Regions from separate parts of the Cronobacter sp. 153480017-3 genome, predicted to be linked through region 1. Evidence: predicted binding sites of a transcription regulator. Region 1 holds the regulator's gene; the other holds the start of a gene.
What was found. The regulator Fur, encoded in region 1, represses iron uptake genes when iron is present. The targets are predictions, from matches to a motif close to ATAATAATGAGAACNACTATCAA.
Positions count from the first base shown of each region.

Region 2: the regulator Fur is predicted to act here: its motif matches at 2,273-2,295, upstream of ACUW6V_RS02025 (TonB-dependent siderophore receptor).

Region 1 is NZ_JBSEYN010000002.1:151,074-155,498, forward strand. It holds gene ACUW6V_RS05185 (beta-N-acetylhexosaminidase) at 1-732, shown strand, start outside; gene ACUW6V_RS05190 (helix-turn-helix domain-containing protein) at 785-1,396, opposite strand; gene fur (ferric iron uptake transcriptional regulator) at 1,719-2,171, opposite strand; gene fldA (flavodoxin FldA) at 2,462-2,992, opposite strand; gene ybfE (LexA regulated protein) at 3,154-3,435, opposite strand; gene ybfF (esterase) at 3,564-4,331, opposite strand.
Region 2 is NZ_JBSEYN010000001.1:411,259-415,683, reverse strand. It holds gene ACUW6V_RS02025 (TonB-dependent siderophore receptor) at 39-2,228, opposite strand; gene ACUW6V_RS02020 (septation protein A) at 2,459-2,995, opposite strand; gene ACUW6V_RS02015 (YciC family protein) at 3,047-3,790, opposite strand; gene ACUW6V_RS02010 (YkgJ family cysteine cluster protein) at 3,815-4,222, opposite strand.

The DNA.
Region 1 (4,425 bases):
GGAGGCTTTGATACAGCGAACGACTGGGCGAATAAAGGTTTCCGCGTGGTGGTTTCTAACCCCGATTACGTCTACCTCGATTTCCCGAACGAAGTGAATCCGGCGGAGAGCGGCTACTACTGGGGCACTCGCTTTAGCGACGAACGTAAGATTTTCAGCTTCGCGCCGGATAACCTCCCGCAAAACGCCGAGACATCGGTCGATCGCGATGGCAACGCGTTCAGCGCTAAGTCGGACAAACCCTGGCCAGGCGCGTATGGTCTCTCGGCGCAGCTCTGGAGCGAAGTGGTGCGTACCGATAAGCAAATGGAGTACATGATGTACCCGCGTCTGTTGGCTGTAGCTGAACGCGCCTGGCATCGCGCGGCCTGGGAGCAGGATTATCAGGCTGGTCGCGAATATAAAGGCGGCGAAACCCATCAGGTGGATGTAAAAGCGCTGCATGATGACTGGACGCGCTTTGCGAACCTGGCGGGCAGCCGTGAGCTGCCGAAGCTTGAAAAAGCGGGCGTGCAATTCCGCCTGCCGGTGCCGGGCGCGCGCATTCACGACGGCGTGTTGCAGATGAACGTCAGTCTGCCAGGTGTCGGCATGGAATACTCGACTGATGGCGGCGCGCACTGGCAGCGCTACGATGATGCGAAGCCGCCACGCGTGACGGGTGCCGTACAGGTACGAAGCGTGAGCAGCGACGGTAAACGTTACAGCCGCGTGGATAACGTACAGCCCTAACGCAATAAAAAGCCAGCCTCCGGGCTGGCTTTCTTATGAGCGGGCGCTCTCTCTACAGCGATTCAGGCAGATGGTGAACCGCAACCAGTTTGCCTTTGCTTATCTCAATATTTTTCGCACCGCGCAACTGAGAAAGGGTTTTCATCACCATGCTGCGGGAAAGATTGGTTTTTTTAACGATATAGTCGGCCACGTTAATCCGGTTACGCATGAACTCATCCATTGTCGCGAGACAATCGATATTCGCTTTAATCATGCTGTAGCTGTTTCGTCCCATCATAATTTCTTCGCGATAGCAAAGCATATTAATAAACCATGAGGACAAAATAAGCAGATGTAACTGGCAGTGATTTTTCTCAATTTCCTGAATGAAATAATCAAAAGGAATTAACTGGTAATGGCATTCGGAATCAGCCTGTAATTTGGCGAATTGAGTTTTGCCTAAATTCCTCGCCAGTCCCAGCACAGAGGGTGCGCTGCTTTTTTCCAGCAACAGCCTGTCACTCTGGCGCATCAGAGAGAACTGACCGCCACGAATGATGCAGATCTCCCCGTCCCGAAGCGGGATCAGCGTATTTTTCTCTGCACGAGACCAGTTGCCGTAGCTATTAAAAATATCCGCAATACGGTAAATCTCAGCAAGCGGTTTAGGGGGTAAGACCATGTTGGTTACCTTAATAAAATAAAATTAAATCGTTGCTGTATCTTAATGGATGCTTTTTTATGGCTGCAATAAGGGGCAGAGAACAGAAAAGGAAAAACAGGGATAATCTCATCTCTAACCGATTGAGTGATAAAGATATTTATCTTTTCTGAATTTCGATTTAAAAAAATATATGTGGTTTAATTAAGCATTGTGCGCTGTATTAAAACACTCTAGTTTTCAAATTTTATCTAAAAAAATACATCTATATTTTTGTTAAAGGGGTTTCAGGCAATAAAAAGGCCGACAAATGTCGGCCTGGGATAATGCAGTATAGCGAGCGTTATTTCCCGCCAGCCTCGTGGGCGTGTTCATTTTCGCGGCAGTCGCCATCGGCGCAGTGACCGTACAGATAGAGGCTGTGGTTGGTCAGGCGGATGCCGTGGCGCGTGGCGATTTCACGCTGACGCGCTTCAATAGAATCATCACTGAATTCGATCACTTTGCCGCAATCGAGGCAAATCAGGTGATCGTGATGATGCTGTTGCGTCAGCTCGAAAACGGATTTACCGCCTTCAAAGTTGTGACGAGTGACGATGCCGGCATCGTCGAACTGGTTAAGTACGCGATAGACCGTGGCAAGGCCAATCTCTTCACCCATGTCAATCAGACGCTTATAGAGGTCTTCCGCACTGACATGATGATTGACCGGTTCCTGCAGCACTTCGAGGATTTTTAATCGAGGAAGCGTGACTTTCAGGCCGGCCTTCTTTAATGCGGTATTGTTGTCAGTCATGCGGAATCTGTCCTGTTGCTTAACGACTCGCTCCGGAAGGGAGCGATACATCGGATACGCCGAAGATGAATGCGTCTCATTATAGAACTGACATGCCTAAATGAAAACCGCAAGCGTCCGGCAAAAAAGGGCTTAAAAATCGTGGGCCAGCCAGCGTTTTTCACGTGGAGAGCCTGATAATTAAGAAAGCCATTGTACAGCGTAGTGAGGGAAAGTTAAAAATTTGTAGCAATTATTTTCATTGCTTTTATCTATCAAACGGCGCGGAACGGTGCCCGCGCCGCTTATCATCAGGCGTTGATGATTTCCTGCAGATGCAGCTCTTCGGACACCTGTTTGACCCATTTTTCAACGCGTTCCGCGGTCAGTTCCGGCTGGCGGTCTTCGTCAATCGCGAGACCAACGAAGTGGTCGTCATCAGCGAGGCCTTTAGAAGCTTCAAAGTGGTAACCTTCGGTCGGCCAGTGGCCAACAATGGTCGCACCGCGCGGCTCGATGATGTCGCGAATGGTGCCCAGCGCGTCGCAGAAATATTCTGCGTAATCTTCCTGGTCGCCGCAGCCGAAAAGCGCCACCAGCTTGCCGTTAAAGTCAATTTCTTCGAGCGTCGGGAAGAAATCGTCCCAGTCGCACTGCGCTTCGCCGTAGTACCAGGTCGGGATGCCAAGCAGAAGAATATCGAATGCTTCCAGATCCTCTTTGCTGCTTTTAGCAATGTCATGCACTTCAGCAACGTCAGTCCCGAGCTGTTTCTGGATAATTTTTGCGATATTTTCGGTATTGCCGGTGTCGCTGCCGAAAAAGATGCCTACGATTGCCATAAGAAGAATAACCTCTTGAATCTAAATGTGATGGTGCTGGCATAACGCCCACAGATAGGGCAATCATAGCAGAACAGAAGAAGGTGCGGAAACGCTATCAGGCGCCGGGTGCACTCTCTGCTACATTGCCCGGTCCTTTTGGGTAAAATTCAGACCAGACCTTACTCCTGCAAGGCTTTCAGCTGCGCAAGCAGCATCGCTTCTATCAGCTCGCTGCGGCTAATATTGCGCGCCTGCGCGAGATGGTTCAGCGCGTCTACCGCGTCGGCGTTCAGCTTCAGCTCCACGCGCTTAAGCCCGCGAACTTTGTCACGCTTAAGCTGGTTGCGCTTATTGATGCGCAGCTGTTCGTCGCGCGACAGCGGATTGGTTTTCGGTCTGCCCGGACGGCGTTCATCCGCGAAGAGATCGAGCGTTGTGCGGTCCGTTTGTTCTTTTGCCATGGTATGAGTATAGACAGGGGAAACAGGCTGCCGTGGCGGAGCCCGGCGGTATTTCAGCGCGCCATCATACATCAGGGAGCGAAGCGCGCCAACGCATCCAGCGCGCGACGGCGCCGGTCGGTCTGTTTTTAATCAGTTTCCAGAAAACGACGAATCGCGCGCAGCACCGCCTGCGGTTTTTCGGCATGCACCCAGTGGCCTGCACCCGCAATCACATGCGCGCGGGCTTTGGGGAACTGTGAGAGCAGCGCTTCGCGGTGCGCTTCTTCCACATAAGGCGACGCGCCGCCGCGAATGAACAGCGCCGGGCCGTGCCAGGCAGGCACCGTTTCCCAGCCGACGATATGCGAATACTGATTCCACAGCACCGGCACATTAAAGCGCCACTCGCCATCGATAAACGATTTCAGCAGAAACTGCACCACGCCTTCCTCGCGGATATGCTGGCGCATAATCTCCGCCGCCTGCTGGCGTGAGGTAACGCCCGCGTCGCTCACCGCGTTCACCGCATTGAATATTTCATCGTGACGGCGCACCTGATAATCCACCGGCGCGATATCAATCGCCACCAGCTTTTCAATGCGCGCCGGCGCGAGGGCGGTCACCGCCATTGCCGCTTTGCCGCCCATTGAATGACCGATAAGAATCACCTTATTCAGCCCCAGCGCATCCAGCGTTTCGAGAATATCCTGCGCCATCGCCGGATAATCCATCGTCTCGCTGCGCCCGGAAAGCCCGTGGTTTCGCAAATCAACCTGCACAACGTCATGATCGGCCACCAGATCGCGAGCCAGCACGCCTAGGTTATCCAGGCTGCCAAACAGCCCGTGAATTAACACAATCGGTGTATTTTGAGTCGGTTGTTGCGCAGATTGCGTGCGGGTATTTAATTTCATGGCAAAGTTCTTTTTTGGCGACTGACAGGTTAGGTTATCATGTTGACCATTCTGCCGCCCGGCTGCAAGGTTCCAGTTAATTCCGACTTTTGCG
Region 2 (4,425 bases), on a different contig from region 1:
CTGTGGTAAAAGGGGAGGCGCGCCTCCCCCATGAGGCATCAGAACGACATCGTCACACCCGCGTAGTACGCACGGCCCGGTTCGTTATACGTTGAAGCGCCTTCGTTTTCTCGATACAGCGTTTTGTCGAACAGATTGCTGACGCCGCCGTTCAGGCGCAAATCTTTAGTCAGCGCATAGTTTACGCCCACGCCGACGATGGAATACGCGCCGACCTCTTTACGCGAAAGGTTCCCACCGTCTTCAAGACGAATTTCCGCCGCCTGGCGCGGTTTCTGACGACCATAGAAGGTCCAGTTCAAATTGGTGGAGAGCTTGTCAGTCACCTGCCAGTCGAGCATGGTGTTCACGGTATATTTCGGGATAACCGACAGCGGGTTGCCGTTCTTTTTCATTTCCGACTTAATCATATACGTCGCATTGGTGCGCCAGCTCAGCACATCCTTCATGACCGGGATCGTCAGGTTGCCTTCCAGCCCTTCGACCACGGCTTTGCCGCCGTTCTCCCAGCGCAAAATATTGTTGCCGTTAGAGGCGATGCCCACCACGCGATCGCCGGAGACAATTTTGTTACGGTAATCGTTACGGAACCAGGTAAGGCCGGCATCAAAACCCTCTTTGGTGTATTCCAGCCCAATCTCTTTATTGATGCTGATTTCTGGTTTCAGATCGTCATTGCCGAGCAGATAGCAACTGCCGCTCACGCCAATCGGGCAGCCGTTGCCACGCGTGGAGAGCAGATAACCCTTGCTCGACTGATACAGATTTGGCGCTTTAAAGGCGCGCGCGATGCCTGCCTTCAGCTTAACGTTATCGCCAAGTTCCTGTGACACGTTCAGGCTCGGGCTCCAGTTACCGCCAAACTGGCTGTGGTGATCGTAACGCAGCCCCGGAATTACTGCCGTGCCGGGCAACACGTCGATATTATCTTCGAACCAGACCGCACCCGTCGTGGCGCTGTTTTTACTGCTGCGCGAGGCAGCATCGCCGGAGATATCGCCGATGGTTGTACCGCTGACGTTGGTGGCCTGCATGGAGGCCGGATCGTTAAGCTCAGCGCGATCCCACTCGGCCCCGAGCGTGACGGTCTGATCTACCATTAATTCCAGGGGCACGTTGATTTCGCTGCTGGCGCGATAGTTTTCGAGACGGCTGGTGGTGTATTTATCGTCCGTGATCATGCCTTCCACGCGGCCCGTGGTGCCTTCCTGAAGACGGGTATTATTGGTTTTTTCGTAATAAAAACCGGTTTTCGACTGGCCCCAGTCCCAGAGGCCGTTATGGGTAATGCCGTAACTCTGGCGATACATCCGGTTAGTCTCATGACCATAAAGCGACGGAACAAGGCCGTTCGGGCTGGCGTTGCTGTTGCTGTTTTGCGTATCGCCCGCGTAGATATTGCCCTGGCGGCTGTAGCTATATTCGAAATCCAGCATCTGTTCCGGCGTGATTTTCCAGGAGATAACGCTGTTGATGTCTTTATTGCGCACGCCTTCGCGCCCGGCGGCGTAAGAGCCGTTCTGCGCGGTATTGATATCGTAATCGTCGGCGTCTGTTTTATTGATATTGCCGTAGAGGCGCATCGTCAGGGCATCGCCCGCCAGCGGGCCGCTGAGGCTAACGTTTGCGCGACGCGTCGCGCCTTCTTTATCGTTTTCCGGTTGGTTAGTGAAAAGCGACAACGAGCCGTGCCAGTCATTCGTCGGGCGTTTGGTAATGATATTCACTACGCCGCCTGCAGCCCCGCTGCCGTAACGCGCCGCCGCCGGGCCGCGCAGCACTTCAATGCGCTCGACCATTTCCGCCGGCACCCAGTTGGTATCGCCGCGCGTGTCGCGCTCGCCGCGCCAGCTATAGCGCACGGCATTACGCGAACTGACCGGGACGCCATCAACCAGAATTAAAGTGTTTTCCGGGCCCATGCCGCGAATATCAATCTGGCGGTTGTTGCCGCGGCTGCCGCTCGCGCTGTTACCGGTCAGGTTGACGCCGGGCATTTTGCGAATAATGTCTGAAAGGTCGTTCACGGGCGGGTCTTTCTCGATATCCTCTGCGGTGATAATGGAGACGCCGGGCTGCTGTTTCAGCGCCTGCTCAGCGGTTGCCTGAACCACCATTACATCGCCGTCGTTCATCTCCGCCGCCTGTGTAAAACCTGTGCCGCCACCAAGCAGTGAAGCTACCGCCAGCGCCAGCGGTGTGCGAATGCCACGCTTTTTTTCAAACATTATCAATTATTCCATTATGTGTAGAAATGTAATCATTCGCCCGCATGATAATGATAATAATTATCATTACAACATAAAATCGGGATTCTCCATGATTTCTCCACAATTGGTTTATCGTTGTGCAGATGAGAGTAATGGCTTAAAAAATATGAGGAGTTAAGGAACGCTGGCGCAAAAAAAACGCCCCGGGCATAAGCCACAGGGCGTTTTTTCAGTGGAGCGGAAGGGTGTTATTTCTCTTCCTGCGGCATATGACGGTAGATATAAACACCGCTCAGCAGAGTGAAAACCAGCGTCAGGCCAGGAATGCCAAACACTTTAAAGTTCATCCACACCGCTTCCGGGAGCCAGAACGCGACATAAATATTCAGCAGACCGCAGAAAATGAAAAAGAGCGCCCAGGCGATGTTAAGACGCGACCACGCATGCGCGGGCAGGGTAATTTCTTTGCCGAGCATGCTCTGGATCAGCGGCTTTTTCATCACCCACTGGCCAATCAGCAGCGCGCCTGCGAACAGGGCGTAAATGATGGTTACTTTCCACTTAATGAATTCCGCGTTGTGAAAATAGATAGTCAGCCCGCCGAACACCGCGACCAGCACAAACGTCACCAGGGTCATTTTTTCGACCTTGCGGTATTTGTACCAGCTATAGATCACTGCCAGCGCGGTGGCGACGATCAGCGCCGCCGTCGCCCAGAATATGTCATGCAATTTATAGACGACAAAAAAGACGATCAGCGGCAAAAAATCGAGTAACTGCTTCATACATCGGTTCCGTAAAAGGCCCGCGAGCGACCACCGCCGCGGGCAGAAGGGTTATTCCCGGATAAGCATATACAACCGGAAAAGATAAATGAGGAGCAGCGCGGTCAGCAGATTGCTCAGCGTTCCGGCAACCACCGCGCCGATTTGCGGCGTCAGCGCGGCAAACGCGGGCGCGAACAGCAGCAGGGCGGCGCGAGCCAGCAGCCACAGCAGCACCGCAGGCGCGACGAGACGCATATTGCGCCACGCAAGACGCATGCTGTTTCGCATCGCCCCGAAAATCCCGGCTTTATCCTGCGCCATCATTACCGGTGCCAGCGACAATACAATCGCGAGGATCACGCCCGGCACGACCACCAGCAGGATCCCCATCTGCACCAGAAAAGTGGTGAGGAAGATCAGGATAAACAGGCGTGGCAGCAGCGGCGCGGAGGCCCCGATGGCGCGCAGCGCGCTGACGTTTTGCCCGGCGGAAACCGCCTGAATGAGCACCAGCACGCCGCCCACCAGCAGCGTATTGCCGAACATGCCAGAAAATGTCGACGCCGCCGAGGCTTTCAGCAGAACCTGCTGCTGCTCCGGCGTCATATTTTGCACCAGTTCGAACAGGCTGGCGCTGTTGGTCATGGCGTCGCCCTCGCTCAGAATAGCCAGCTGATCCGCGTTCGGCGTAAAGGCGTGACCGAGGATCATAGAAATAAAGGCGCAAAGCAGCGCAATCAGCAGGATGGTGACGAGCTGATTGCGGAAAAAATTACCCGTGTCACGGTAAACGGATTTTGCCGTGATTGACATGCACACTCCTTGGGTTGGCAGATATTATTCCGCCGACGATTGTACCCTGGATGATGGCGCAGTGGCAGGGCTGTAAAGGGCGGCAGCAGGTAAGGAATTGTCAGGAAGCGGCGGCAGACCGTAACGGGCGCGGGCGCGATTGCACGCCTCGTTCTCCACGCCGCCTTCGCCGGACATCGCAAACTCGCGACACGGCGACGGTCGGTTTTCATAGATAGTACAGCGCACCGCCTCGCCAGGCGTGCCCTGCAACGCCACGCAACGGCTCTGTTTTTGGTTAGTGCCGCTCATGCAGCGCAGAAAAGGAGTGAGCGGCTCGGTAAGCGCCGCCGGGACAAGGCCGCCCGCGTCATCCGCTTCGGCCCAGTAGAAAGAGACACGAAAATAAGCACAACAGGCTCCGCACGTCATGCACGGGTTCAGATCGCTCATCATTCACCTGCAACTAAACAACGCATCGTTTCAAAATTGTGAAGAAGCTAAATTATTCCCGGCCGGGACGACTTTCAAGAGGGGGCGAGAGATATATTTTCGCCCGGTGAAAAGGGAAAAATTGACCTGAAATCAAATTCATCGAAGCCATAAGGGTGGCAAAAATTAACTCAGATCAATGAATGTTAAATTAGCGGCCCGAA